Linked DNA regions of Pelagibaculum spongiae. The protein of the gene in region 1 interacts with the protein of each later gene in a pairwise test. Links are inferred from orthologs where the notes say so. Each region holds a gene or a part of one and is shown in the gene's direction. Other genes may lie near its edges. The genes, in order: trkA and ptsN.

Region 1 (15,914 bases):
TAATTCTCGTGACCAATATTTAGCCAAACTGGTTGAAGCTGAAATCCCAGCAATTGCCCATCCTTTTTCGCCAGTGGGTATCACGCTGGAAAAACCGGTTCAGGTTTCGGTACTGCCCGGCTTTACTGATGGTCATGTTTCGGTACAAGACGGCTCTGCTCAAATGGCCGCGCCTTTGTTGGCACCACAAGCCAGTATGAAAGTCCTCGATGCCTGCGCCGCACCCGGTGGAAAAACCGCCCACTTGTTAGAGCAACAACCAGAGCTGGATTTGATTGCACTAGATAGCGATGCCAAGCGACTGGAGCGGGTTAAAGATAATTTCCAACGGCTGAAGCTGAACGGAAAAATTGTCGCCAGCGATGCCAGCGATTTGGATAACTGGTGGGACGGCCAACCATTTGACCGAATTCTGTTAGATGCGCCTTGTTCTGGCACCGGTGTGATTCGTCGTCATCCCGATATTAAATGGCTGCGACGCGCCGAAGATATTCAGCAGTTGACCGAAATTCAGCAACTTTTGCTGCAAAAATTATGGTCTTGCTTAAAACCCGGCGGAAAAATGCTTTACGCTACCTGCTCGATTTTACCCGCAGAAAACAGCCAACAAATCGAAAAATTTCTAGAAAATACCAGCGATGCTAAAGAGTTACCGATTGAAGCCGCATGGGGACAAAGCTGTCAGCATGGTCGACAATTGCTACCGGGAGACCAATATCTTGATGGCTTCTATTACGCACTGCTGGAAAAAGCGCAATAATAACCAGAGTATTTACCAACGAAGCTGCATTAGGCTTCGGAAATTAATATGAAAATCATAATTCTCGGTGCAGGCCAGGTCGGCGGAACTCTTGCAGAAAACCTGGCGAGTGAAGCCAACGACATTACAGTTGTCGATACCAATCGTAAATTACTGCAAAGCCTGCAAGATCGACTCGATCTTCGCACCATTTGTGGCTATGCCTCGCATCCCACTACCTTGCGTAAAGCCGGTGCTGAAGATGCTGACATGCTGATTGCAGTCACCAACTCTGACGAAACCAATATGGTTGCCTGCCAGGTGGCTTACACCTTGTATCGCACGCCAACTAAAATTGCCCGGGTTCGCTCACAGCAATATATGACCCGTAAGGAATTGTTCGATGAACGCGGACTGGCGATTGACTATGTCATCAGCCCAGAGCAGTTGGTGACCAACTATATCCGTCGTTTGATTGAATATCCGGGTGCACTTCAGGTGCTCGATTTTGCTGGCGGCAAGGTTCAGCTGGTAGGCGTAAAAGCCTATTACGGCGGACCATTAGTTGGTCAGGAAATCAAGGCGATTCGTCAACATATGCCTTCAATTGATACCCGCGTTGCTGCAATTTTCCGCCGCGACCGGCCGATTGTGCCCCATGGCGATACCATCATCGAAGCCGATGACGAAGTGTTCTTCATTGCCGCGCGTAATCACATCATGATGGTGATGTCTGAGCTGCGCCGACTGGAACATCCTTACCGGCGGATTATGATTGCCGGTGGCGGTAATATCGGCCATCGACTGGCACACACTTTGGAAGATCGTTACAACGTCAAGCTGCTGGAACGCTCACCGGAACGTGCCGAAGCTTTAGCATCTGACCTGCACAAAACCATTACCTTAATTGGTGATGCGGCCGATGAAGAATTGCTACAGCAAGAAAACATCGAAGATATCGATATTTTCTGCGCGGTCACCAACGATGACGAAGCCAATATCATGTCATCGATGTTGGCCAAGCGAATGGGCGCACGTAAGGTAATGGCGCTGATTAACCGCACCGCTTACGTCGATCTGGTTCAGGGTGGCGAAATCGATATCGCGATCTCACCGCAACAAGCGACGATTTCGGCACTACTAACCCATGTTCGTCGTGGTGATGTGGTTAACGTTTATTCGTTGCGCCGCGGTGCTGCCGAGGCGATTGAAGCAATTGCCCATGGTGATAAACGCTCATCTCGCGTGGTCGGCCGTCGAATTGATGAAATCAATTTGCCTGCTGACACCACCATTGGTGCTCTGGTGCGCGGCAGTAAGGTATTTATCGCCCATGATGACCTAGTCATCGAACAGGACGACCATGTCATTTTGTTCCTGCTGGACAAAAAACATGTGCATGAAGTCGAACGGCTGTTCCAAGTCGCAGTGACTTTCTTCTAACAAAAAAAACATGCTACAGATTGAATTGCTTTAGCTGCCGCAGTGGCGGGCAATTCAATCGGCACAGGGAGACAGCCAGTCCATGCAATTGGCGACCATAATTCGAATTCTCGGCGTATTGCTGATGTTGTTCAGCTTTACCATGCTGGCGCCCTTTGCGGTGTCTTTGTGGTACGGCGATTCGGCGATGACCGCATTCGGCGCCGCTTACCTGCTGATCTTGATTAGTGGTTTTATCCTATGGCTTCCTTTCAGGGGGCATCGACGAGAACTCAGGGTTCGCGATGGCTTTTTGATTGTAGTGCTGTTCTGGACGGTTCTCGGTGCTTCTGGTGCCGTGCCTTTGATGCTGGCAGATAATCCCGGCATGAGCCTTACCGATGCGATGTTTGAGTCTATTTCAGGCCTAACTACCACCGGTGCAACTGTGATTACCGGCATTGATAGCCTACCTAAGTCGATCTTGTTCTACCGCCAGCAGCTGCAGTGGATGGGTGGCATGGGTATCATCGTTTTAGCCGTGGCAATTCTGCCCATGCTCGGTATCGGTGGTATGCAGTTATATCGAGCTGAAACACCCGGCCCGATGAAAGACTCCAAACTCACCGCACGGATTAGTGAAACCGCTAAAACCCTCTGGTATATCTATGTCTGGCTAACGGTAGCCTGCGCACTGGCTTATTGGCTGGCGGGCATGGATCTGTTTGATGCGATTTGCCATAGCTTTTCGACCATCGCGATTGGTGGCTTTTCAACCCACGATGCCAGCATGGGCTATTTCGATAGCGCATTAATCGACTACATCGCGATCTTCTTTATGGTGGTAGCTGGGGTCAACTTCTCATTGCACTTCGTTACCTTTCGCAGTGTTTCACTCGGTCATTACTGGCGAGATCCAGAACTCAAAACCTATTTGATGATTCTTGGCGCAACCTCGGCACTCGTCATTGGTGCACTGTCATTTACCAATGTTTATGACGGTGAAATGGATACCTTCCGCCATGCATTATTCCAAACCGTTTCTATGGCGACCACTACTGGCTTTGCTACTCAGAATTTCTCGGCCTGGCCAATTTACCTGCCAGCGTTATTAATCTTTGTTTCGTTTGTCGGCGGCTGTGCTGGTTCTACCGGCGGCGGCATGAAGGTGATTCGGATATTACTGCTGTTCAAACAGGGCATGCGGGAAATTCGCCGACTGATTCATCCTAATGGGGTTTTCCTAATCAAGATTGGTGGCAGCCCATTACCAGACCGAATTTTAGAAGCGGTATGGGGCTTTTTCGCCGCCTATGTACTGCTGTTTGCCATTATGATGGTCATGCTGATGGCGACCGGTTTAGACCAAGTCACTTCGTTTTCTGCAGTAGCCGCCGCATTGAACAATCTCGGCCCGGGTCTGGGAAGTGTTGCAGCCCATTACGGTGAGATAAACGACTTCAGTAAATGGATTCTTAGTTTCGCCATGCTAATGGGACGTTTGGAAATATTTACGCTGCTAGTGCTATTCACGCCAACTTTTTGGAAGAGCTAGGCAACGACAATTGGACTAGATTAATAAAATTAAACATTAGCCATATAAAAATAATCTATGAAACCAAGTGTGATTAATATGCTGTAAGTTTGTATGCATCTCAAGCTTACAGCCAATCCAGTAAACTTTTTATCTATTTTAAATCTCAATGACATAATAAATTAGCACTGCTATGTAGGCATGGATTCTAACTTTTTCATATTTTAAGATTAGTAACATTCACTGTTAAACATCAATAACACTAAATAATCCACGTAACCTCACAAAACTCTAAATTTATAAACACCGAAAGCAAACCTTCATTCATTACTCATTTCTTTGATCTAATATGAAACCTAGCTATTCTTTCTTGACAAGAACAATATTGTTTAGATTGTCTTGAACTATAACAAATTCACTGTTTTTTGAATATATAAAATTATGTGCTAAGGGACTACATCATGGATCAAGGTGACAAAAAAAATCTATGCAACAGGCTGAATATTCTTGACAGCAGTAATGATTATAAACTTCCTGCAAGGATTCCATTTCAAGTAAACCCTCTCCATCATTCATTGGTTGTAAGGGGTGGCTCAGAAAATTATGCACATGTCAGAACTGTTTTTCGATTTTTTCAACAATGGATTGCAGGTACTTGGATTACCTACATGCTCGGATTTGGTGTGGTTTTGTATTCAGTATTCTATGCTCTCGATTTAGAGACAAGTCAACCAAATCCCCGGCCAGCAGTAATTTCCGTACTCCTCATGATGCTAACATTAGCAGGTTTTTTTCACTTTGGAGGTGGTGCAGCAGCAGGCAAACTTACACGTGCGAAACTTGCTCATGTACCGCGAGGCGGAGCGCTAGAAAGAAAAATATATAAAGACGTATTGAGAGGCTTTGCAATGCAAGGTAATTGCCCTAAGGCAGTTACTGAAAGCATAATGCAAATGTCTGAAGATATGGATATTCGATTAGATCAGCGTTTTTTAACTGGCAGACTAAAATTACCTACATTATATGAAAGTGGTAATGTTCGAGATTTAATGCTTTCAGCTTCAGAAAATGATATTGCATTTGTTGGATTTACCGCTTGGTATACTTTATGGGATTTTCTTAAAGTTGCAGAGAGTCTAACCAGTGAATCAGCCGCAGGTAGTGCTCCAGCAAATACTACATCATCTATTAATTTGGGCGGAGATCCAACAACTCAAGCAATGACAACAGGTATTCCTTCAGCAGATCAAGCATTTCCTTCACCAGCAGAGACTATTTCTTCTAGAGGAACTCGAATTATGGTTGCCGGTGCGGCATCTGCTGGAACATTTGTCTTGGGTAATTTTACACATAAAGTAGTCGAGCACAGAATTAGACATAAAATTGCAATCAACAAATTACGATCAGTTAAATCACAATTACTCACACAAATAATGCAAAGTAAAGATATAATTTCACAGAATCCAAATAGTGAAGATTCCGTACGTATTCTTGATACTTTTGTGCAGGAACTAATGAAAATCGATATGGTACTTGCAGCATACGAAAACGCAGTAACAATAAATCAGGAAAGTGCTCTACTTGATTTAAAAAAATATTTTGCAGCATTTACATCTCTTGAGAATGCTATCGACGTCGCAGGAAGAATGTGCAGCATGGTGCCTGTTGCAGCATATCTTGCATTTGCAAGATCCAGTTATGGATCAGAACACGGTACAAAACAAGCAGCCTACCTTGGTGAGATCATTTTAATTATGTTGGGTTGGTGGTGGAGAAGGGCAATATCTTCTGTCATAACAGCACCATTAAGGGCTATGGACATTATGCTTCACAGAGTATTTTCAAAACAAAAAGCAGGTGTACTAGCAACTGCTGATGATGGTGATGGTGAAGCAGCTCTGGACGGTATAAAGTACCAAAAATCTACACTAGAAAATATACCAGAAGATTACAAAGGCTTAATACATTCTCTTGAACGTGCACAAACGCCTAAAGCGTTTTTAAATTTAGTTAGTACATTTGCCTTACAAAATAAAGGCAACCAAGTTGAACAAAAAGTTTTTCATAGTATGATTGAGAGTTTAGATTCCGCAAAAAGAGATCTTCAAACCAGCTATTCGGAAGAGGATATGGAAGCAACTTTAACAGAAATAAAAAATAAATTAAAGCCAGCATAAAAACAAAGATAAAATAAGAAACCATTGGCGTTAATCGATTCAAGTAGTACCAAAAGTAAATTTATGGCTCAATTTGTTAATTCTTTAGGTAGAGACGGACAATTTTTTTCATAAGATTACCTGTTGGAATAGGTCTACTTATTCGTAAAAGTGCTGAATAAGTCGTCAGCACTTAGAATTTTTAAGATAAATTTCACTTGCGTGGTAGAAAAAATTAGAGAGCGGCCGCTACAGTTTCTTAACTATATTCAAGAGATTGTCGAACTCGCTTCACTGGCTTGTCCCGCACTTAGTAGTACCCAAAGCTATACCACAATCACTGCGGATATAGTTCGTAAGCAATTAATTTCTCAATTTAAATGCAAATCACTCTCTTGTTAAATAACAATTTTAAGAAAGAAAACAAACTAATTGGATTATCACTCTGAAACTTTTAAATGGTCACTAATAGTTGCATGTGTTTTTGCACTATTTAACTGATGTGGCATATGTAGAATCAGCTGCGTTAACCAAATTAAATTTGGTGATTTTAACTTTAAAATTAAAAAATAAATTAGCCACTAAAGATAGTGGCTAATTTGTATTTATTATTGCGAAGTAATTGTTAATGGAATCTGTAAGTCCAGTACATCCATTAAATCTTCAGGAATTAACACTTGAGCTGCATCACTAGTGATTTCATTAAAGTGATTACTAATGAAGTTTGTTGCTACTTCTGAACAAGTATCATTAGGAGATAACTTAAAATTATCTGCTGAATTAATAACTCGCCAAGTTCCATGAACGGCAACAGCGTCAGAGTAACAATTATCATGAACAAGAATCAACGGTATGTTAGCAAAAATATCTAGGTTATCAACAAAGTAATGCCAGTAATTAATAGCACTATTATGAAGCCGGTTATTAATAAAATAAGCAGGTCCAAAAACATTTGACGGTGCGCGTCCAGAATTCACTCTCAATGCAAAATTAGTAAAGTTAATATTATTTCCAGCAAAGATTGTATCTCTAGCATCCCAAAACCTTATTTCATTTCTCGAGTTATCATCAAGACCAGAAAAATAGTTTTGTGTTGCTACCAAACGTTGATATTTTGCGTGAACAAAGATCCATGATTTATTAATGCTGTACTGTTCATCGTCTGGATTATACAGTCTCTTACTTGCAGAGCTTGTTACGTAATTTTTATTAAAATTAAAGCTTGTTCCTCTTATTGAAAACCATCCTTTTCGATAACTGCTTTGAAACTCATCTAAAACACTACCATCACGATTAGTTAATTTTTTAGCTTCTCTTAATCGTATATTCGCAGAACTATCAAGAAATCCTTGAACAGACGAAGTATTTTCAGCAGTGAGATCCCCTAAAAAATTATTAGTAACATTGGTAGTTTTAAGTTTGTATCCATGAAAAACATCTCCAGGGTAATCATTTCCCCGTAAGTATATATTACGATTTACTTCATATCTTCCATGAGTTATAGACATCTGAGCATGTAGAGATTTTGTGTTATAAAAAATATTATTAGAAATATCTATATTATCTTTTATTCCATAAAACAATACCCTAACATTTTCAAAAGATAGGTTTTGTATGACTTCACTATTGTATCTATCAAAATAATGAACATTACCAAGAAATGGAGTGGTTTCAGAATAGCTACCATCTAATATACTCAATCCATTTTCATCACCAATTATACTATTTCCATTTTGTAAAATTAAGTTATTATCCATTCTGTAACGCCCAGGCGGTAAGTAAAGCGGCCTATCCATTGCAGCTAATTCGGTTAACACTGTTTGAATCGCTCCACCTTGATCTTCTTCTGGAAATGGTAAAATCCCTTTGTCTGCGGCACACACAGGCGTTCGGTCAGCTACAATTACAGGCATTTGATGACAATAGAAATCATTCGCTAACCTGAAATCAATGCTGTCTTCATAAAAACGATACTTGCTACAACTATTAACATTACAAGCAGTTAATCTTAAAGAACTAATACCATTGTTTATTTTTTCACTTGGAATTATGAACTCAAGTCCAGAAGAAATGTTTCCATATAAGTGATCTCCTTGATGAAATTCAACCGAAATATGGTAATTGATTGCTGAAGAAACGTCTTTCCAGCGAACTGTCACGTCTTGGTTTTGATCAGTTGTAAAATAAATAGGCGCATCACGAGGAATAATTGGAGCATTTAACACTGGAGCAAAGCTATGAAAATTTCTAACTTCAAAGTAAGTTGAAGCGTCAGAGTTATTCCAAAATCCATCTTCTGAAACGTCAGATTTATCGCCCATACCTACAAAAACTTGCTGATCAGGCGCTTGGCAAACCGTATAATTACGATATTCAAAGGTACGGTTCTCACCGCGGTAGAGCTCCCAATTCTGAGACATATCAGTACAAGCAAGTGCACTGTGGATTAGAAGGTCACCCTGTGTTCGTCCTTCGCCGTTAACAGAAGTTGCTACAACTCGCTGGCCAGAGGCTGCGCTTGTTTGTTCCCAGAAATGACTAATTAACGTACTGTGGCACGGTAAATCATATTGCAATATTTCAGCTGATCCAGAATCTTCCGGATGACCAGAAGTGAATTGATTACCATGAGTTTCGCAGCTACCATCCACATCACGAACACCATGCGCAGCATGAATATTGGCAGGATTATTCTCATGCTGGATAAAAATACGATCTGTATCTAAAGCTACATAGTCAGAGGGCAAAGTATAGCGAGCGATATTCTGATTACGCTGGCTATTAGCACCGCAATAATCTTGTGAATTATCCCAGCGCCCATTTCGTGTACCACTACAAACATATTGAACATCGCCCTGCACAGCCCATCCCTTATCAGAATCACTTATATCATTAGTCACATATTCACTTCCTCCAGTGCGACCAGATAAGCTTTGACTTGAAAGAATACTTAAGAGTGGAACAGAATTTGCGATATCATTTTGAACTTGTGCTTTTGTTCTTTGAGACAAATCACCTCGAGCACACGTGCCAGAATAATGTGAAGAGTGATTATATGCACCATCAGAAGAGCTTGCATGAACTTCACACATTGAATTACTAGTATCTCGGTATCTTTTAAGCGTCAGAGTTATACCATCACTTCTTTGCAAATTAACTTCTGTGCCAATAATTGAAGTCCAAGAATTGTTTATTGGCTCTTGATCTTGTGCAATACTCTGCTGACTTATTAATGTCAGCATTAAAAATACAGAAAAACTCACAAGCTTATTCATTTAAAACTCCTATTAAATACCCATTTATTTTTGAAGCAATACTAAAATCTATATCTTCTTTAAATTCTGGCCTACATCAGTAATAATTATATTTTTCACTAACTTACACTTTCCCAGACTATATGTGACAACTCACTGTTAAAATCAATATACTCAGCATCTTAAGCTAGCAATTGAGGTGTGAATTATAAAATCATTCTAAAAAATATTTAATCTTCTTTAATAGATACTATATAGTTGTTTGATTTTTTATCTTGGGACAATAAGGTCACATATAATTAATTATTCAATAAAAAATCATTTTGGCAGGGGTTTCTACACTAGCGTGCAATTTACATAAAACACATTAATAGTTTAAGACGCAATGAATTTAATTATCTATCATCACAATAGCGTATCCGTTTCTATTTTCAAATAGATTGTTTTTATAAAGAGAACTACTAGACATAATCGACTCTCTAATTTTACTAGTAGACCAATAAATTTTATCAGACTTGTTTTTACTTGGGTAAACTAGGTATTCAATTTCAGGTTTAATTTTGCACTACAAACTGAAAGATATCGACCTCAAAGAGGTTAAACTAAAATCCAAATATTCAGTAATCAACGCCTTCTTTAACTACAAGTTAACCGATAGAGTAAAACCCTGAACTGTTGTTCAAACTATTGCTTTTAAAGAATATTTTTATTAAAAATCCATATTTTATTTTTAATATTGAAACTAGGTATGAAATCATGCTTTAGGAAGATTGGCGGAAATTTGCCGAATAACTATCACATTCGATAGACGTCAACCTCCATTGGCTTTTTGATCGACATCCCAAAGAAATATGTAGCTTTCTATGTTTAAGTTACTGTTGCTTGCTAAACCTCAGCTAATGAACAATGAACGGTTGTAATTTCACGATAACAGGATAAAAAATATATCAATCGTACTTATGATGCTGATATTTGACTGATAATCGGTCACAATTAAGCCACAATAGGTATATCAATATTACAGGTTTCAATAAATAATGCTTTTAAATAAAAGCCAACGAATATATTCAATGACCAATCATCCCTTTTCTCAAGCCTGTCTTAATAACGCTCCGTTCATATTGGATGTATTGAAGAAATACCTATCAGAACCTACAAGTGAAAATCATACTATTCAAATGCTTGAAATAGGCTCGGGTACTGGCCAACATGCTTCATATTTTTCTAGTGAGTTTCCATGGTTGAAGTGGCAAACCAGCGACCTACCCGAAAACCATGATGGTATCCGTAACTGGATTGAATATAGCCAGCAGAACAATATCTACCAACCGATCGTTCTTGATGTGCAAGATATTTGGAACCTCGGCAGTTATGATTTTTTTTATAGCTCAAACACCGCTCATATCATGAGTTGGCGAGAAGTGGAGTGCTTTTTCGAGAAAGCTCGAGTGCATTTAAAAGCTGGTGGTTTGTTCTTTTTATATGGCCCATTTAAATACAATGGTGCATTCACTAGTGAAAGTAATGCGGCCTTTGATAAAAAAATTAAATCTGATGTATCACATCGAGGAATACGAGATTTCGAAAGCATTCGTCAGCTTGCAGAGAAATCTCAGCTGCCTTTAATCGAAGACTGTGAAATGCCGGCTAATAATCGTTTATTAGTATTTGAAAAATAATTTATACGCTCATTAATTTGGGCGTATTTTATTTAAATACTCGATTAATCTCCACCATCACCATCTCCACCGCCATCACTTCCTCCATCAAAAAAATCAAATTCAAAACCACCATCGCCCCCACCGACTCCAGATCTTGAATGATGATTCTGGCCAATAAGAAACAACACAGCACCAACGCCCATCAACCCCATAATTAATGGGTCGAACTGATTGTGATAACCATATGCCGCAGAAGCGCCAAACATAACCAGGCCAGCTCCTAAAAAATTGATGCCAGACATTTTGGAGAGAAAGCCGCCGACAAATAGCAAAACACTACCAACAATTAGCTGGTTCTGCTCAAGCAGATAGCCACTGAAACATAAAATAACCAGCCCTAGTAATTGCAGCACCACAAGATTCCTTTTGTTATTTTTTAGCTATCAAACCATAGTGATCGCTTTTTCTCCAGCACAAAAAAACGGCCTCTAATGCAGAAGCACCAGAAGCCGCGATTGGAACCGCTCTTAAAACTATTTCACTTCGATAGGTTCAAAAATGACTGTGTCAGTAAAATCATACTCGGCTTTATTGCCAGCTTTATCCAACAGGGTCATGGAAATCACACCCCACTTACCAGGTGCAGAACCCACCGGCAGTGTTTGGGTAGTAGTGTATTCCTTCCAAGCAGTTGGATCACCGTTGAAAAACAAAGTATCCATGTTGTCGTGATAAGCGTAATAAAGATACTCATCACCTTGAGGATTTCTTAGCTTGTAAGAAACCGTCCCCAAACCAGATTTATCATCTTTAGCCCAATAAGTAATAGTTACCTTGGTCTCACCATTTGGCTGATCAGGGTTGGTCGGTGTTGCAACAACCTTAATGCAACGACTGTCATCAGGAGCATTACAATTACTGATGTTCAATTCAGGCGCTTCAGTATCCACATTGGCACCGATTGGCAAGCTCTTTTCAGGTGAAGCCTCCAACTCGGAATTTCCCTTGGCAAACCGCTCACTTTGCCGATTTAACGCCCGATCTTGCATAACGATCTGTGCCACAGAGTATTTTCCAGAGCGATAATATTCAGTTGTCACTAACTGCACTGAACAGCGACCATCAATTTCGCCATTTACCTGCTGGGTAAATTCACCATATTCATCTGCCGAATAAACGCTGTAATCCTGGTTAGCAAAGCGAGAAAAACAAGCAAAGTCTTCTCGCATTCCTACATCTTCATCAACATCCCACTGTGCAGTAATGGTACGAATTTCACGGCAATCTGCTTGGCCGATGCAACCTTCTGGATATGTGCCCACCCGCTTTCCCAGAGAGATTTTTGCAGCAATTGGGTCACTTAACTCCAACATCATTGATTCATCAATATATTGAGGTGCAACAGTATCTTCACCTGGATTGTTGATAAACATTTGCCAGCCATAATCAGTACTGCGCTGGTAACGCTCATTACCTAATGGATCGGTAATGGTAATTTGTTCCGGTGCCCACCAGCCATTCTTGGCTGTTTCTGGCAGGGTAAAGCTAGCCTGCAAGTGATCAGAAATGCGGCCACCTACTGGACGGAAATAAACATCTTTATAGGTATCGCCCTGAGAGAAGATTCGAGTGAATGCCGAAGACGCGCCTTCTAAACACTTGTCCAGCTGACAAGTAGATTTAGTGGTATGTAGGCGTAAATCGATAGTTACTCGTTTGCTTTGACCCGCTTCGCCGTTAACGGTCACTTCTATCTGTTTGATTTTCCCCGGGTAAATATAATCCGGGTGCAAGTTCAAAACTTCAAAAGTCAAATCATCGCGAATGCTTTGTAAATAGAAAATACCGCCCATAATTCGATTACGGATAAATTCATATTTTTGTGGTGCACGTGAACGCAGTTTATCTGGGTTATTTAAGAAGTAAGAAATACTTTCAGCCATATCCTCATTAGGATTTTTCAGCTGTGCATAACCAGAAACAAAATTAGTGGTTTTTACTGCAGACCAACCATCACTTGCATCAACCGAGATGTTTTCAAGGTCTGGGTTATATTCCGTGCCATGGCTATGGCGAGGACCACTCTCTACTACTTCGCTGCTGTAAGGTGGTAAAGAAAGGTAGTCGTCAACACTTTCATCACTATCAACCCGATACCATTGGGATAACTGCAACCATTCTTTTTTCATCTCACTGGAAAAAACATAGTGCCATAAGAAGTGCGCCTTCTCATGCAATACCAATCCAGGGCAAACGCATGATCAGGTATTTAAAAACAACAGCTTCTCAAGGTAGCTTTCATTCATGCAAGCTACCAGCCGTTTTCTTTTCATGCTGAGCCTTGGTGTCTTATCGTGCTTCAATAAATTCATTGATACTTGCCGCATAATCGTCATATTTTCTGCACTATAGTCTTTTCTAGCACGTTGTTCGTCTTCTCTGAAACACATGTCCAGCGTCCAGTGCATGATTTCCACCTGCCAATGCTGCCGGGCTGCTGAAAGAACCTCTTCTGCTGATAACTGATTGTTACTGCAAATATAATAATGTGTTTCGAAAGATGTTTTTTCATCGATTGTTCGGCTTCTATCTATCCGGACAATGCTGTTTAGCGATGTCCATTCTGCTCGATTTGGTATTAAGTCAGAGGCATCTGCCACCCAGCAACGACGAATTTCATCCCGGTTTCGATTCTTTTCACTACTTTCAAAAAAATTAATCTCTGGGCGCCTGTAAGCTTTGGGTTTCTTTTTTTCAAAATAATCATGAATATACTCGTGTAATGTAGGCTGATTACCTTTTACTGCCAGCAAATAATCTGCGCCCGATTCAATACACGCTTGAGTGATATCTTTTTGGCAATTTAGCGCATCTGCAGTAATGATACTGCCTTGTGCGTCGATCAATTTCAGTAGGTCGGGTAATGCAGTAATTTCATTAGTTTTTTCATCTACCACTAATTGCCCCAGCACGAGCTGATTTGCGCAACACCAGGCATTCATCATGTGCATTGCGCTCTTGCTATTTCTTTTGTCTTGGCTTCTTCGGGCTGTTTTCCCATCGAGTGCAATGACAGACAATGTTTCTTTATCTACATCTTTGTGTTGTTCAATAAATCCTTGAACCCACTCAATAAAGCATTGCGTGAACTGCTCAGGCCGTATTCTTGAGAATACTCTTCCAAGGGTGTCGTGACTGGGAACGCCATCACTCATATCAACAAACTGACCAAGCCATGCTTGTTTATTTTCAGCAAATGTTTCAATGGTCTCCCAGTCATCTGCACCGCATAGCATGCCGCATAGACTGATCAAAAGAATTTTATCTAGGGAATGAGTGACCTTACCTTTTTGGCGAGGATCTTCGATATCTGAAAAGTAATCAAGAACAGTAGGTGACATGGCTAAACACTAAGATTAAAAATGCCTGTATTCTAACATTTTTTTATGCGTTTGCCCTGAATACCAATCGCTGCATATGTTCAAGGTTATTACCCTTGAAAGCTTTTTCCATGAATTCGATATAACCTGCACTCGGCCAGGCAACTGCAGGTGCATCGGGATATAATGGATGATCATGGCCATTAGCACGACGCAATAATTGCTTTAAACCACGGCTAGAATCGTTTTTATCACGAATAATATGCAAACCAGTCGGCATTTCTTCCAGCTGGTTAATCACAACCATAATTTCTTCAGGTGTGAATGATTGCCATGCTGAAGGCTGGCGGTCCTGAACACCAGTCACTGGGGTGTTGGAATAGAAGCTTCCCATACGGTGGTTGCTGCCATTACCGCGCTGGTCGATAGTGACGCCAAAGCGCTCCTCTAAAATATAATTGGCTGCAATCAGGTTGGTGCCACCAGTAGTTAAATAATTAACCACGGCATGGTGCAAATTTTTAGAATAAAAACGACCACGCTGACCATCAACATTTGCAATTTGTGGCTCTGCATAACTAAATGCATCAACACTAATGTTTATCTGTTTGCCATCAATCGCAATGTTTTTATTGATCGGATCTTTATCTAAAGTCCAACGAGTTTCTTGTACATTATTGTCATTTGGTTTACACGGAAGCGCCTGAACTAATTCATTAAATGAACAATGCTTTTGCGGTAACTGTCGCATGGTTTCCAGCAAGCGATAGGCATGGGCTTGAGTCCATGGCAAGTCACCTGCATCATCAAGTACCACTCGATAATCACGATAGAGCATTTGTGCAGCAGCAATATTAGGGATTTCTTTTTCCAGCCCTTCTATTTCAACAGTAATGGGATGGTTGACTGCTGAGGCGTATTCTAAGCCACTGACACTTTGACCGTCGTCTTGCCAAACATAATGGAATTTCCCATCTAGCTCTGGCGTTGGTTGGCTGTCGACTACTAAATTGGATGCTTGGTTACTTGGCTGTTCAAAAGCAGTAGATTGCTGGCGATAACCCCTTGCCTGAACTTTGAGGCTGTAATTTACACCGGGCGTTAAATCAGCAAATACATACCCGCCATCCGCAGCAATTCTTTGTGTGTGTAATTCTCCACCACCTGATGCAGTAATAACTACATTTTCTGCTGCGACCAAACCACTAACCTGCCCTTGAATATTATTAGCAGTTGGATCTGGTGTAACGACTGGAGGCGTTGGGTCTGGTGTAACGACTGGAGGAGTTGGAGTGGTCGTTCCAGTAGTCGTATCTGTACTTGAATCACTACTGGAACTGCCGCCACCGCCGCAACCAGCTAAAATAATAGATAGCACCGCAGCGCTGACCAGATGTAACTTTTTCATCCCGATTCTCTCTCAAGTATTACTGTTACTTAATGCTGGAAAACAAATAACCAACAAGACCATTCGGCCTTAAGAACTACCAAAAATATTGAATATTTTGCGTTTATGGCAGTGTTAATTTTTAGCAAATACAACATGCCCTGCTTCAGCAGCAAATTCCAGCCAAGCTTGCTAATATGTGAGAGAGATCAAACTATTATTTACAATCCAAGAAGGTGAAGAAAAATTTTATACTTTATTTTAATGACTAATTTAAATGAATGTTTGTCACGTTTTTTAAGAAGGGGCGTAATCTATTTAGTCAGCAGCAGTTTGATAAAACAGCAGCAACAGTTTGCTGCTGTTTTTTATAAATTAGAG
Region 2 (15,730 bases), on another replicon or contig:
ATTATCTGGCGGAGAAAGGCGTCGGGTTGAGATCGCCCGTGCATTAGCGGCAGCACCTCAATTTATTTTGCTTGATGAGCCCTTTGCTGGTGTCGATCCTATTTCGGTCAATGACATTCGAAAGATCATTCAACAATTACGCGACCGCGGCCTTGGGGTATTAATTACCGACCACGGTGTTCGTGAAACCTTGTCGGTATGTGAACATACTTATATCGTTAGCAACGGCCATGTAATTGCCGAAGGTGATGCAGAAACGCTAATGCAAAACCCTCAAGTTCGACAAGTCTATCTCGGTGATGATTTCAGTCTTTAATAGCTGCGATCTAACCATGATCATCGATACCGTCGGGGCAGCATCCAACCAGTAGATTATTGATCATCTGATAATCGTTGTTTTTTGCTGCATCAACTGTGTATTCCGCTAAAAGCAACCCCATTTCTTACTATATGCAATTTTCATGACACAGTGCTTTGAAAACCTTATATTTCAATGCCTGAATCATAAAAATGACTAACGTGCAAGCTTGCTGAAACGCACCGAAAAAGGTAACTTTCAGTCATTGCAGTTTATGCGGGATCAGCATGAAACCTATGCTACAACTTCGCGTCGGCCAAAGCCTCAATATGACGCCCCAGCTGCAGCAGGCGATTCGCCTTCTTCAGTTATCTTCACTCGACCTACAAAGTGAAATTCAGCAGAATCTCGACAGCAACCCAATGTTGGAGCTGACCGAAAATGATGCTGAACCATCGGTCAATGCTGAAGCAGACGCTGCCGAAACCGCGCAAAAAAATGAATCTGAGAGCGCCATTGATAACTCGGTTGATTTGAGCGCTGCCACAGAAATTCAACCAGATTTGCCGGTCGACACCCAATGGGATGATATCTACCAAAGCTCATCACCTTCTAGCTCTGGCCTTTCTCGCTCTTCCGCCCAAGACAATAGCGACTTTGAAAGCAATGCCGCTGCCGATGAAGATCTACAAAAACATTTGTCATGGCAAAGTTCGGTCGCCCATTTCAATCCTAAAGATGAATTGATTGCCGAAGCAATCATTGAGTCAATTGATGAGCAAGGTTATCTGCAGACCAGCTGCCAAGAGATTCTCGATACGGTCAATCAACAATTGAAAGAGCTGCTCCCTGCAGATGAATTAGAATTGCTGAACTTGGATGAGATTGAAGTGATTCGCCATCGTATCCAACAATTTGATCCGATTGGCTGTGCTTCTATCGATTTGCGCGATTGCTTGATGGTCCAGTTAAAACGGCTCGATTCAACTATCCCTTCACGCGCCGATGCGATCAATATTGTTGACCGCTACATGAAATTACTCGGCAGCCGGGATTATCGTCAATTAATGCGGCTAGCTCGTATCAAAGAGCCACAACTCAAACTGGCGTTGGAATTAATTCAAGGGTTAGACCCAAGACCGGGTGGCAATATCGCGACGAATAACACCAGCTATGTGGTGCCTGATGTTTTTGTCAGCAAGTGCAATAACCGCTGGATGGTAGAATTAAATCCGGATACGGCACCAAAAATTCGAATCAACGATGGCTATGCCTCTTTGATTCGTCGCGCCGATAACAGCCGCGACAATTCATTTTTAAAAGATAATTTACAAGAAGCCCGCTGGTTCTTAAAAAGCCTTGAAAGCCGCAATGAGACACTACTCAAAGTGGCTACCGACATTGTTCAACACCAACAAGGTTTTCTAGAATATGGCGATGAAGCAATGAAACCATTAGTGTTGCACGACATCGCAGAATCGGTAGGAATGCATGAATCAACCATCTCTCGAGTCACTACTCAAAAATTTATGCATACCCCTCGCGGGATTTACGAACTAAAATATTTCTTCTCAAGCCATGTTAATACCACCAGTGGTGGCGAGTGCTCTTCTACTGCGATTCGTGCCTTGATTAAAAAGCTGGTTGCTGCAGAAGATGCCAAAAAACCACTGAGCGATAACAAAATTGCCGAGCTATTAAAAGAACAAGGTATCAAAGTTGCCCGACGCACTATCGCTAAATATCGGGAATCTTTATCGATACCACCCTCCAATGAAAGAAAACAATTAATCTGAACAGGAGCAGAAGCTATGCAACTGAACATCACAGGGCACCATTTGGAAGTTACTCCCGCGTTGCGCGAACACATTGAGGAAAAACTTGATAGAATCCGCCGCCACGGATCCAAGATCAGTAACACACATGTTGTCTTGAACGTTGAAAAAGGTCGCCATACGGCTGAAATTCAAATGAACGTAGAAGGCGCTCAACTAGTTGCCAACTGCGAATCAGATGACATGTACCGTGCGATAGATTCGATGACCGATAAGCTTGATCGTCAGATAATCAAGCATAAGGAAAAACACTTACAACATAATCATGGGCAGGGGCATTAAGGCCTCTGACACTGGAAGCAATGCAGTTAATTGATATTCTGACGCCTCAGCGTACTCGTTGTGGCGTAACAGGGGTTAGCAAGAAGCGAGTACTTCACTTAGTGAGTGAAGTACTCGCCGAAACACGCCCTGAAATTGATGCTTTAAATGTTTTTGATCATCTAACCAAACGTGAAAAACTTTCTAGTACTGGGTTAGGAAATGGCGTTGCTATTCCCCACGGCCGTTGTGATTGTATTGAAGACATTTTGGCTGTGCTGATCAAAACCGATGATCCAATCGATTTTGACAGTCCAGACAGAAAACCGGTTGATCTAATATTTGCTTTGCTAGTGCCAACACAAGCCTGTGATGAACATTTGCAAGCCTTATCAGCATTAGCCCAGTTACTTGATAGCGAACAAACCCGACAAAAACTGCGTGCCGCCAGTGATTCAAAAGAACTCTATCGGCTGGTATGCGAACTGGACCAACCGAGAGCGAGTGCATGAGTCAATTGCTGATAGTCAGTGGCAGATCTGGATCCGGCAAAAGTATTGCTTTATCGATCCTTGAAGATCTCGATTATTACTGTGTCGATAATCTTCCTCTGGCACTGGTTCCTCAGCTGACTCAACTCATTGAACAGCAGCATAGCTATTCAAAAATTGCCCTTGGTATCGATAGCCGAAATCTGGCTGAAGATTTTTCTTGCTACCAACAATTGCTGGAGAATTTACAAAGCCAAGGTACCGAATGCAGCACTTTGTTCTTGGACGCAGAAGACGCCGTTTTACTAAAACGCTTTAGTGAAACCCGTCGTAAGCATCCAATGTCGAGCGAACAAATATCTCTAACCGAAGCAATCAATCTGGAGCGACCGCGGTTAGAGCCTATTGCCGCCAGCGCCAGTTTTCGTATTGATACCAGCCACCAAAGCATCCATCAGCTGCGCAGTGAAATTAAAAAAAGATTAGCTGATACGGGTGGTGAAACTATGGTGCAATTCTTATCTTTTGGATTTAAAAAAGGCTTGCCTAGCGATGCCGATTTTGTATTCGATATGCGCAGCCTGCCAAACCCACATTGGGTACCAGAATTGCGGCCACTCACCGGACTAGATGAACCGGTAGCTAATTACTTATCCAGTCAGCCAGAGGTTCAGCAGATGCTGAATGACCTGCGCAATGTACTTAAAAACTGGATCCCATCGACCGTTGCTAGCAACCGCAGCTATTTAACCATTGCTATAGGTTGTACTGGCGGACAGCATCGTTCGGTGTTTATCGCCCAAACACTCGGCAAGGAATTCGCCGACTTGCAACATTGCAAGGTCATGATTCGACACAGGGAACAAAATCCATGAACAGCCTAACCAGCAGCATATCTGTGGCACTTTGTAATCGTAAAGGTCTCCACACTCGAGCAGCCGGCAAACTAGTGGCCGTTGCCAGTCAGTATGATTCATCACTCAAAGTAAACTTTAACGGCCGCTCCGCCGATGGCCATAGCATCATCAACCTGCTCACTCTCGGCGCGCCGGTAAACTCAGTATTAGAGTTGGTTGCTTGCGGTGATGACGCTGAACCTCTGCTAAAAGCAATTCATCAGTTAATTGCCTCTGGCTTTGACGAGCAGGAAGAAACCTCTTAAAGCAGCATCCAGAGCTTTCGAATCCTCAACGGATGCTCTATCATTACGCCGCGCGAGCTTGACGCAGTAAACCGCATTATAAGTCAGCGTTTCGGGGCTTTGCCAAGGTATTAAATACACCCATTGGCATGACCAACCTGGATCAATATCCAGGATCCCCGATCATCTTGCCCTAGTCACAAATCGGCCTTACCAGAGCCAGCATCCGGGGGATTAACTGTGCCGGAAAGCATCGAAAAGCAGGATCTACAGCTTCAACTTCAGGCAGTACATGAAGCCCTGGATTCGGGCGCGGCTAACCATGCCCGTCAGTTGCTCGCTGGTCTGGACAGTAGCGAAGTTGCCCACCTACTGGAATCTATGCCAGGCAAACCCCGCAAAGTTTTATGGGAATTGCTCAGCGAAGACTTCCAGGGTGATGTACTGCAATACCTGGGCGATGAAGTTCGACAAAGCTTCCTCAGCCGAATGCAGCCAGATGAAGTCGCTGCGGTTATCGAAGGCCTGGAAACTGATGACATTGCAGACATCCTGCAAGAATTACCGGATCAGGTTTTCCAACAAGTTTTGCTGTCAATGGACGAGCAAAATCGCCAGCGACTGCAAACGGTATTGTCTTTCCCGGAAGATACTGCCGGTGGTTTGATGAACACCGACACCATCACAGTACGTCCAGATGTAACATTGGAAGTAGTACTGCGGTATTTGCGTCTGCGCGGTGAACTACCCGAAGCCACCGATAGTTTATTTGTGGTTGATAGCAGCGATCGTTTTGTAGGTGTTTTGCCTTTAGCGAATGTATTAACTCGCCACCAAGATGATTTAGTACGCAGTGCAATGCGCGACGATATCGAAGCGATTCCAGCCGATACTGACGCACAAGAAGTTGCCACATTATTCGAACGCCGAGATTTAATCTCAGCGGCGGTTATCGACGATGAAGATCGACTACTCGGTCGTATCACCATCGATGACGTAGTTGACGTTATTCGAGACGAAGCCGAACACTCACTGCTAAGTAGTGCAGGTCTTGATGAAGATGAAGATACTTTTGCTCCTGTCGGTAGCTCAGCACGCCGCCGAGCACTTTGGCTAGGAGTAAACCTGCTGACGGCATTAATGGCTTCAGCAGTAATTAAAATTTTTGAACCGACAATTCAGGCAGTTGCTGGATTGGCGGTTTTAATGCCGATTATCGCCAGCATGGGCGGCATCGCAGGCAGCCAAACCTTAACCTTGGTAGTGCGCGGTATGGCACTCGGTCGAATTGGTGATTCCAACGCTCGTTGGATGCTCGGCAAAGAAATGGCAGTCGGTGCCTTGAATGGATTATTATGGGCGCTGGTGGTTGGCGGCGTTGCAGCCTTTTGGTACGACGACTACGCCTTAGGTGGCGTAATGGCAATGGCAATGCTAATCAATTTATCGATTGCAGCTGCCGCCGGCGTTTTATTACCGATCGCAATGGAAAAAGCAAATATCGACCCAGCTTTGGCTGGCTCTATGGCATTAACCACTGTGACAGATGTAGTAGGTTTCTTCTCCTTCCTTGGACTAGCCACCCTGCTACTTATTTAATTTTCATTTTATATTTTCAGTTTAAGTTGTGAGAGATATGCAAGATTTTGAAGATCTGAACCCGGTACAGCCGGAAGATGATAGTGAGCGGGTTTCTAAAACCCGAGTCAAGCAGGAGATGAAAGATCTTCAACAGCTAGGTAAAGAATTGGCTGCTTTGCCAAAGGCCAGCTGGAAACGTTTGCCTCTGGAAGATACCGTTTTAAAGGCATTGAGTGATAGCTTGAACATTACTGCCAATATCGCTAAAAAGCGGCATTTCCAGTATCTCGGCAGATTGCTTAGCAAATATGACTTTGATGAAATCAAAAGCACCATGATTCGTCTCAAGGCCGGCCAGCTTAGCAAACCAAAAAAACCAGTTGTACCACCGACCAAAGCAGAGTTGTGGGTTGAGCGTTTGCTTACTGATAGCAAGCAAGCATTAACTGAATTGTTGAACGAATATCCGCACGCGGATCGTCAAAGAATCAACCAATTATTGCGTAATGCGGCAAAAGAAATGAAGCCGACAGAAGAAGGTCAAATACCAAAACCTGGCAAACAGGTTACCGCCTTAAAGCAGGCAATTTCGAAGTTGGTGAAATAATTACTTTTGCCGCAACTTCTCTGTGTTGCGGCAAAATATTAAAGCAAGCAAACTGTTTTTTAGAGCTTACAATGCTGCAATACAGGAAAAACTTTCTGATATTGTTTTCTAACGGATAAATCCAGCTCGGCAATCACTAAACCTTCACCTTTAGCCTGCTGATTTAAAATTTTGCCATCATAGTCAATCACCATCGATTGCCCCCAGGTTTCTCGGCCATCCGCATGCACGCCGGCCTGCCCGGCTGCCAATACAAAACACTGGTTTTCAACCGCTCTAGCCTGCAGCAATAATTGCCAATGTTTCTTGCCAGTCACCTGAGTAAATGCCGCCGCATTCACCATCAAGAAACAGCCTTGAGCGGCCATTTGTCGATACAATTCAGGAAAGCGCAAGTCATAACAAATGGATAACCCGACTTTCCCCCATGGAGTTTCTACCACTACTGCTTCAGGTTCGCCCGGATAAATATAACCAGATTCTCGATATTGCTCACCACCCGCTTCAACATCAAACAAATGGATTTTGTTATATTGCTTGACTAGCCGACCTGAATTTGAAATCACCTGCATCGCAGCATAATGTCGATTATTTTCTGGACTAGAAATTGGCATGCTGCCTGCAATAATCCATAGATTATATTTCTTTGCCGCTTCTTTTAACCAAGCTTGAATTAACTGCTGGCTTTGTTGCGCATGCTGCAATCTTTGACCAGCAGAAGACGCCATTAATGAAAAATTCTCTGGCAATAAAACCAACTGGATTTCTTGTTGCTGAGCTTTTTCTAATAAGACTTCGACGCTTTTCTGATTGTCCTGCCAATTATCACTGGAAACCATCTGCAGCGCAGCCACTTTCAATATGGATTTGTTTTCTAAATCCATTATTTTGCCTGCCCTGCAGGAACAGACGCTTTCTCTGAAGATATTGGATCTAATTGCGGATCATCCCAACTACCATGTAATCGGTAATCAAACTCGCTGACTTTTTCTAACGGCTTATCTAATAGCCGATTACCAAACCATAAATACAAACCTACGGCGGGGTTTACAGCGAGTGCTGCAATAAAAGCCAGTGAATTACCTACAGGTGGGATAACTCGAATAACCTGTTCATAATCCCTCGCAAAAAGGCCTGTTCGACCTGACAAGCGAACTTTAGCAACTGGGCCGTCAATTACCGTGTTATTTGTATAAGCATTACCATGATCAATATTGAAATCACCATCTAATCGATCAAAACTAAAGCCATCTTTATATAAATCGGTAAAGTCAAAACGCAGCCGCCTCAACAATGCTTTTAAGTTAATTAAGCTGACTAACCGCCCTGCCGTTTGAACATTGGTAATATCTAACAAACGCCCTTTAGTTACATTAAAGCGTAGGCTACCGTTCAATCTAGAATAATCAAATTGCCACGGAGAACCACGCCAACTTAGTAAAAGATGTCCTTGGCCAGAAGCAGCGGCCAATGTTTTTGAAACACCCAAGTCTGCCAATGCTTCGCCAGTATTTTCACTAGTCAGCTGGAAATCCAATTGAGTTTTACTTAAACGAATATGGTTTTGGCGATCTGAACCCGCCCCCCAACTAGCAAAACCAGTTATATTTAAATTAGCAGCATTTACTATTAAATCTTGCAGCTGATTACCACCATGTTCTGCCAATAAGTTAAAACTCACTTTACCCAAGTTTTTTTGTTCAAATTGCAAATCATCACTGGAAAACTTCATTGCAGGTAAAGATCCCACTTCGATGTCATCAAACCAGCGCGTTGGTTTTTCGCTATTTGCCAGAGTGACTTGCGAGCCGACTTCAGCCTGGGACTGCTCTAATTCAGTTAGCAAATGTAATTTTTCTAAATCAACCTGATAAGACAACATCGGCTGCTTAGTTACGGTGCCTATGATTTGATCGCTCGCAAGCTCTAACGCCCAACTATATGGCGTTCCCGACAAATCCCCCTTAGCATTGGTAATGATTTGATCTGCAATTATTGCCGAAGCAACCTCAAACTCAAGGTTAGAAAAAACATCTAATGCTGCACTAGAAATTTGTTCAACTTGCTCATCTATCGCAATTCTTTCGGCTACTTGATTAGCAGCTGATTGAGCAACTGTTTCAATTATACTAGGCTCGAAAGCAGTTAAATTTTTAGATTTTTTTTCAGGTTTTTGATCTGAAAATAGCCACACAAGATTGTCTGCCAATTCTACAATATCTAGCGATTCAGCTTTTAATTTTAACTGGAGCTGATTTTTCGGGTAGTAGCTTTTATCCAATGGAATATCACCTAAAACTAAAACCCCTTCTTGTTTTAATTCGCCTTTTCGCCAAATCATTTTCAATCTATCTTGTAGCTCAACCTCAGCCTTGAGCAATTCAGGATAATAGCGAACCTTTAGTGCTGCTGTTTGATTTTTTTCTTTATAGAAAGGTGTAATAAACGGCAGTACTACCCCTTTCATGTCAGAATAAATATCTAATCGCTGTTTTTCAGTGTCTATTAAATAGCTCGCAGTAAAATTAGTTTTTCCCGGTATTTTTCCAAGAAATTCTAGGTCAGGCACTAGTATTGGCAGGTTTGCCATAGCCATTGAAGATTCTAGCAGTATTTGAGCCGCATTATCTCGATAATCAATTGTCACTTCTGCTGGCTGATCAAAAAATATGCCTTGCAAGCCCGTCGCGTTAAAATCCTTTTCACTAAACCTCATTTGACCACTAACATCGGTTAAACTAATCGGCTGATCAACCACACTGAAACGACCCTCAGTGACGTCAATATCACCCACAACAGTGGTATCTCCACCATCTTCCAAACCAACCGTTAACCCTAATGCTAATGACAATTTTCCATCTAGCTCTAGCGCATCAAATACTTCACCGAGAATATTATTTAACGGAGAAGTGCGAATATACTTTACCCCGGCCTTAACTGGCCCTTTAACATCGGCCGTAACATGTAGCTGTAAATCTGGCTCTGAAAAATTATTAATCCAGACCCTTCCGGCATCCGCTTGGGCACCAGCATCTAGCCTTGCATGGGTTGCAGTAATATCCATGCCATTACCACGAAACACTAATTCAGTAACGACATCATGCAAAGCTGGCCACTCTGGCAAAAACTGAAACTCTCCATCAGTCGCATCAACTCTGACCTCGAACAAACCATCCGGCTGCTGATGCCATGGAAAATTTGCTAACTGCCCTTGAACTATCACACCACCTTCAGCTTTACCGTCAAGAATGCTTCGATCTAACCAACGAACTAGACCTCGCCCCATAATGCCCGACGGTAAATACAAACCAACTTGATTTGCTCGTGCTTGGTGCAAACTAAACAACCAAGATGACCATAATGGCCGCTCTGGTGAATCTTTTAAATAGACTTCACCCGTTACTCTGGCATGGGGGGTTTGTATATCTAGCCCCTTGCCTTTTAACAGCCAGCCATTTTCTGTCGGTTGCCATGCAAACATGCCTTTGGCGTATTCCATGGGTAAAGGCCAGCGAAATAATTCGTCAGTCAAAAGACTCATTTTCTGACTATTTAGCTCAAGCAACACCCCCGATTTGGCCGCTGCAAATGTTCCAGAAAGATTTTCTACGCCAGGAATACCACCTACTGAACGCACAGAAATACCATCTAATTCAACTGCAGATAGCATTTCTCCTTCCGGGCTAACACTAAATTGTAACTGGCGAATTTTTCCCTTAGGAAAACCTTCATCCAGCCAGTTTTTTGCAGCTGCAGGAAGCCCCGGCACTCGAGAGAAAATCTCAAATCCATCTAACTTAGCTTGCTGCAAAGATGCTTGAATTTGCCCTTGTTGCGTTAAATCGATAGATAAATTTACTAGTTCGCCTTGATGCATCTCATCTGACCAGCGAAACAAAGGAACCCGCACCATTAACTGCTGACCGTCTAACATTAACTCTAAACGCGCTTGAAGCTGCTGCAGCAAAAGGGCACTAGATCCATCGGACATTGAAGGCGATTCTAATGAAAAGTCAGCAAGTAATGATGCTTTACCAGTTTGATTCCACTCAAACCAAACACCGTTATTTAATCGACCATCTAATTGATAAGACTGATCAAGAAACTGACTTAACTGGCGAGGAAGATGCTCAGGTAATTTAAAGTACCCCTGACCGCCCTGCTCATTTAATTCGAGCTGAGCTTGCCACTGGGCTCCAATCCAAGAACCTTGAAACAAGATTTGATATTTATCATTTTTAGCCGCAGCTGCATTGAAATATAATTCATCAAAAACAATCTCTTTTTGATTAATTAATTTCACTCGAATCCGAGCATCTGAAACATCTAATTCTTCAAGTTGACGAAGCTGTTGCAATTTTTGGAAATCTTTACCCGATAAACTAGCTAACTTCTGGACAATTTTTGATAACTGATTTTTATCTACGGGTTTTTCATCAGTAGTTACTGTGCTCGATACTGACTCAGGGCTACCGGTTAACTGAGTTTTCCCTAATAGTTGCCAACCTTGTTCGGTCTGCTCCACCAGAACATCTAGCCCATGCAAGCTAAAGCGAGTAAAGACCAACTCGCCTGTGGCAAGACTTTGAAACGGATCAAGCTCCAGCTCTAACCGATCAATTTTTAAATCGCCTAACTGAACATTTTCACTGATGACCCATGGCTTCCAGCCACGCCAATTAACACTCGAGCTGGAAAAAGAAAATTCAACTTCTGTTGCTTTTTTTACTGCCCACCCTAAAGCTTGCGAAGATTCCAATAGTGGTGATAACCCCAACCGAAATAATCCCAAACCAAGGGCAACAATTAAAAGCCAAACCAGCAGCAATCGTTCAAGTATTAATACAATCGCCCTTTTTTCGGCGACAGGCATATTCATTTAATTATTAACTCAACCAAGGGCGATGTCGTACTGGTCTTCCCGGAACAAGGGCTCTACCTGCAAACGAATCGGACTGCCAATAAAATCTTCCAGTTCCGCTAAACTCGCTGAATCTTCATCCAATAAGCGGTCAATCACAGATTGACTGGCTAATACCATATAACCATCAGCTTGATAGGCTCGAGCAGTTCGCAAAATTTCCCGCAAAATTTCAAAACATAATGTTTCAGGGGATTTAATCGATCCACGGCCTACACATAGCGGACAAGGCTCACATAGAAAATGCTCAAGACTTTCTCTAGTTCGCTTGCGGGTCATTTCAATCAAACCTAACGGCGAGACATCGCAAATACTAGTTTTTGTATGATCACGCTCTAACGCTTTTTCAAAGCTGCGAACTACCTGACGTTTATGGCCATTATCTTCCATATCGATGTAATCAATAATGATAATGCCGCCAAGATTTCTTAACCGCAATTGACGAGCGATCGCTTGAGTGGCTTCTAGGTTGGTTTTGAAAATGGTCTCTTCAAGGTTGCGATGACCAACAAAAGCACCGGTATTTACATCAACCGTTGTCATAGCTTCGGTCTGATCGATAATTAAATAACCACCAGACTTTAACGGTACCTTTCTTTCTAATGCGCGCTGGATTTCATCTTCTACGGAATAGAGATCAAAGATTGGTCGCTCACCAGGATAGTATTCCAGTTTTGCTGCTTGCTCTGGCAGAAACTCTTCTAAAAATGCTTTACCCTTTTCAAAATTTTCCCGCGAATCTACTTTTACTTTAGTGACATATGGAGTAATCAAATCACGCATTGCTTTTAAAGCTAAGGGGTGATCTTCATGAACTACTTGGCCGCGCGGAGTTCGATCAATTTTATAGCGAATGTTCTTCCATAACCGATGCAAAAACTGCAAATCTGCAGCTAAGGCTTCTTCATTAACGCCTTCAGCGGCAGTTCGGACAATGTAGCCATACTCTCGGTCTGGATCTCCGATTTCAACTGCTTTCTTTAACCGATCCCGCTCTTCTGGTGATTCAATTTTTTGCGATACCCCAATATGCTGGGTATATGGCATCAAAACTAAATAACTAGAAGGAATCGACAAATGAGTAGTTAAACGAGCGCCCTTACTGCCCAATGGATCTTTAGTGACTTGCACCAAAACATCCTGACCTTCATGGAGCAGTTTGGTAATAGATTCTGGTTCCTGATTCGCTAGCTCGCTATCTGGATCTTCATCACTGGAAGTCGGTATTAATCCAGACACGTGCAAAAACGCCGCGCGCTCTAAACCAATATCAATAAATGCAGCCTGCATCCCCGGTAAAACTCGAGAGACTTTTCCTTTATAAATATTACCGACCAAACCTTTACAATGCGCTCGCTCGAGAAAAACTTCTTGCAGCACACCATTTTCTACTAGCGCCACTCGAGTTTCCCTCGGGGTGACATTAATCAGAATTTCCCCGTGCATAACTACCCCACTTGGCAAATTTTAAATTCTTTTAGCAGATTACAGGTTTCAAATAGTGGTAAGCCCACTACACCGCTGTAACTACCTTCAATATGTTCAACAAATATCCCGCCCAATCCCTGAATACCATAACCACCGGCTTTATCGGCTGGCTCTCCGGTATTCCAGTAATATTCCATTTCGGCCTGGGTCAACACTTTAAAGCGCACTTTAGTCACGCTGATTTGGCTAAGCAGCTGCTGGCCATCGGTTAATGCAACGGCGGAAACCACTTGATGGTTTCGGCCAGATAAACCACGCCAGATAGAAAAAGCATCTTCACGGCCAATGGGCTTACCGAGGATTTTTCCATCTAAAATTACTGAAGTATCAGCAGCCAATACTGGCATTTTTATCTCAAGCTTTGGCAAAACTGCTTGAGCTTTTTCAATCGCCATTCTTAAAACATATTCTTCAGATGGCTCGCTTGGGCGGGGTGTTTCATCGATATCTGCAGCTAACTGGGCAAATTCCAATCCAATCGACTTTAAAAGCTCAACCCGTCTTGGGGAGCTGGATGCCAGACAAAAATCTGAAAGCTGATTCACTGGACTCGAAAACCCCTTCTAACTGCACGTAATAAAGTAAAAACAAATGGCCATAACATCGCGGAAACAGGCACGGCAGCCCAGTAAATTAACGGCCGTTGCTCACCGAGCAAAAGTACATTGCCATATAACAAAATCAGCCGATGTATACCGACCAACACCATCACTTGTAAAGCCTGTTGCCACCAATGCGCCAGTCGAATCCGCTGATGTAGCAAACTTGCCAGATAAGCAATAATCGACAACGAAAAGGCATGCAATCCAAGAGGGCTATTTAATAAAACATCTAACAATAGGCCAAAGCCCCACGCCCAGCCTACGCTAAACCGGTGTGGTAATGCCAACACCCAATACAGCAACACTAGCGCTACCCAGTCAGGCCTTAACCACATTAATGGCTGGGGCATCGGCAGGATGGCTAGAATCAAAGAAATGCTTAAGGTAAAAAACACAACCAATCGACCATTGCTCTTTTCAAGACTCATCAGCTGTCCCAGATGAATCTCGGTAACCTGGCCATACCAGCAATACTTCTCGACTACGGTTTAAATCTGCCTTTGGCGTTGCAACAATCTTGGCATAAGGCGACTCTGGTGAACTTGACACTTCCACCACTTCTGCCACCGGGTAGCCTACCGGGAAACGCTGGCCCAAACCGGAACTCACCAACAAGTCACCTTTTTTGATATCTGCAGTTTGTGGCACGTATTGCAGCAATAAATTACCAGCATCAGAACCTGCGGCAATGGCTCGCACACCATTTCGGTTCACCTGCACTGGCAGTGCATGGTTGGAGTCTGTTACCAGCAATGCCCGAGCAGTGTAAGCAGTAACTCTCACCACTTGCCCCATCACTCCGTAAGCATCCACAATCGGCTGGCCAAGATAGACGCCTTCGCTTTCACCCTTATTGATGGTTACTTCATGAATCAGCGGGTCTGGACTGATGGTAAGGATTTCAGCAACCAGCACTTTTTCACCCGCGCGCTGTGATGATTTAAGCAGTTGGCGTAGTCGAATATTTTCAGATTCTAGCGAGGCGATCTTTTGATTTTGCGTCCGTAAAATCAGTGCTTCTTCCCGAAGCCGTTCATTGGCAGACTGCAATTGATAGCGAGTTACAAATTTATCACTGGACCATTCATGAACTGTCGCAGGCAAAGCGACAAACTGCTCCAGAGGGGTTAATAGCAAACCGATACGGGCTCTTACCGGATCCAAATAGCCAAAATTACTGTCCAGCAGCATCATTCCAATTGCCAGCATCAGCAAAGCAATCAATCGCAGTAATAGTGCAGGACCTTCCGTGAATATCAGTTTGATGACTGAATACCTTAGTATTTTTAAATATCGCCATGCGCACTGCCACGACAAAAAAATTAATGATAATTACAACAAAGCCGCCACAATCATCTGAATTTTCATCCGATTGCGGCGGCTAGCTTTAGCAGCTGAAGTTATTCAGTTGCTAGAAGATCACCGCCGTTGGCATCCATAATTTCCAACGCACGACCACCACCACGAGCAACACAGGTCAGTGGATCTTCAGCAACAATTACTGGTAAGCCTGTTTCTTCTTGGATTAAGCGATCGATACCACGCATTAATGCGCCGCCACCGGTCAAAACAATACCGTTCTCAGCAATATCTGAAGCCAGCTCAGGCGGTGATTGCTCAAGCGCACGCTTGACTGCCTGAACAATACCTTGCAATGGCTCGGTTAAAGCTTCGAGAATTTCATTGGAATTCAAAGTGAAGCTTCTTGGTACGCCTTCTGCCAGATTTCGGCCACGCACTTCAATCTCAAGTACATCTTTACTTGGATAAGCATTACCAATTTCATGGTTGATTCGCTCGGCAGTCGCCTCACCAATCAAGCTGCCATAGTTACGACGCACATAAGAAATAATGGCCTCGTCAAACTTGTCACCACCAATTTTTACTGAATCGCCGTAGACCACACCTGAAAGTGAAATAATTGCGACTTCGGTAGTACCACCACCAATATCAACAACCATTGAGCCAGAGGCGTCTTCAACTGGCATTCCAGCACCAATTGCTGCAGCCATTGGTTCTTCAATCAGAAATACTTCCCGAGCACCGGCGCCATATGCTGATTCTTTGATGGCACGCTTTTCTACCTGAGTTGCCGCGCAAGGTACGCAGACTAGCACTCGAGGACTTGGGCGCAGGAAATTATTGGTATGCACTTTCTTGATAAATTCTTGCAGCATCTTCTCTGTAACGTAGAAGTCTGCAATCACACCATCTTTCATTGGGCGAATCGCGGTAATCTTACCTGGCGTTCTACCCAGCATTCTTTTCGCATCAGCACCTACGGCTGCAACGCGCTTCTCGCCTCGATCGGTCCTCACAGCTACGACGGAAGGCTCATCTAGTACTATGCCTTCGCCTCGAACGTAAATCAGTGTATTTGCTGTACCCAAATCGATAGAAAGGTCATTAGAAAAAAGACCGCGGAGATTCTTGAACATGTGACCTCAGTCCCTGCCATCCCTGGAAAAAGAAGGAGTATGGCGCATGGATCCATAGTGAAAGGTA

What was found.
Region 2: the proteins of trkA (region 1) and ptsN interact in binary tests that used the Escherichia coli proteins (3 or more experiments, as listed by UniProt). The link is inferred for Pelagibaculum spongiae from one-to-one orthologs.

The regions. Positions count from the first base shown.
Region 1 is NZ_QDDL01000005.1:64,574-80,487, forward strand. What follows is about bases 19-2,995. They hold trkA (Trk system potassium transporter TrkA), read left to right. Parts: upstream 19-808; coding sequence 809-2,182; downstream 2,183-2,995. Other genes in these bases: rsmB (16S rRNA (cytosine(967)-C(5))-methyltransferase RsmB), read left to right, coding at 19-760; DC094_RS12805 (TrkH family potassium uptake protein), read left to right, coding at 2,265-2,995. Outside these bases: more of rsmB, read left to right, coding at 1-18; more of DC094_RS12805, read left to right, coding at 2,996-3,716; DC094_RS12810 (hypothetical protein), read left to right, coding at 4,157-5,872; DC094_RS12815 (glycosyl hydrolase family 28-related protein), read right to left, coding at 6,460-9,126; DC094_RS12820 (DUF938 domain-containing protein), read left to right, coding at 10,176-10,784; DC094_RS12825 (hypothetical protein), read right to left, coding at 10,829-11,179; DC094_RS12830 (zinc-binding metallopeptidase), read right to left, coding at 11,300-13,003; DC094_RS12835 (ISAs1 family transposase), read right to left, coding at 13,028-14,167; DC094_RS12840 (carboxypeptidase-like regulatory domain-containing protein), read right to left, coding at 14,211-15,554; DC094_RS12845 (trimeric intracellular cation channel family protein), read right to left, coding at 15,909-15,914. UniProt on the Escherichia coli protein: Part of the constitutive potassium transport systems TrkG and TrkH. May regulate the transport activity of TrkG and TrkH systems. Binds to NAD(+) and NADH.
Region 2 is NZ_QDDL01000001.1:578,616-594,345, forward strand. The notes cover bases 1,378-4,170. They hold ptsN (PTS IIA-like nitrogen regulatory protein PtsN), read left to right. Parts: upstream 1,378-2,435; coding sequence 2,436-2,906; downstream 2,907-4,170. Other genes in these bases: DC094_RS02555 (RNA polymerase factor sigma-54), read left to right, coding at 1,378-2,094; hpf (ribosome hibernation-promoting factor, HPF/YfiA family), read left to right, coding at 2,110-2,415; rapZ (RNase adapter RapZ), read left to right, coding at 2,903-3,760; DC094_RS02575 (HPr family phosphocarrier protein), read left to right, coding at 3,784-4,047. Outside these bases: lptB (LPS export ABC transporter ATP-binding protein), read left to right, coding at 1-316; more of DC094_RS02555, read left to right, coding at 586-1,377; mgtE (magnesium transporter), read left to right, coding at 4,267-5,625; ribosome biogenesis factor YjgA, read left to right, coding at 5,663-6,214; DC094_RS02590 (carbon-nitrogen hydrolase family protein), read right to left, coding at 6,274-7,098; DC094_RS02595 (YhdP family phospholipid transporter), read right to left, coding at 7,098-11,093; rng (ribonuclease G), read right to left, coding at 11,106-12,581; DC094_RS02605 (Maf family protein), read right to left, coding at 12,584-13,168; rod shape-determining protein MreD, read right to left, coding at 13,165-13,653; rod shape-determining protein MreC, read right to left, coding at 13,643-14,542; DC094_RS02620 (rod shape-determining protein), read right to left, coding at 14,626-15,663. UniProt on the Escherichia coli protein: Seems to have a role in regulating nitrogen assimilation.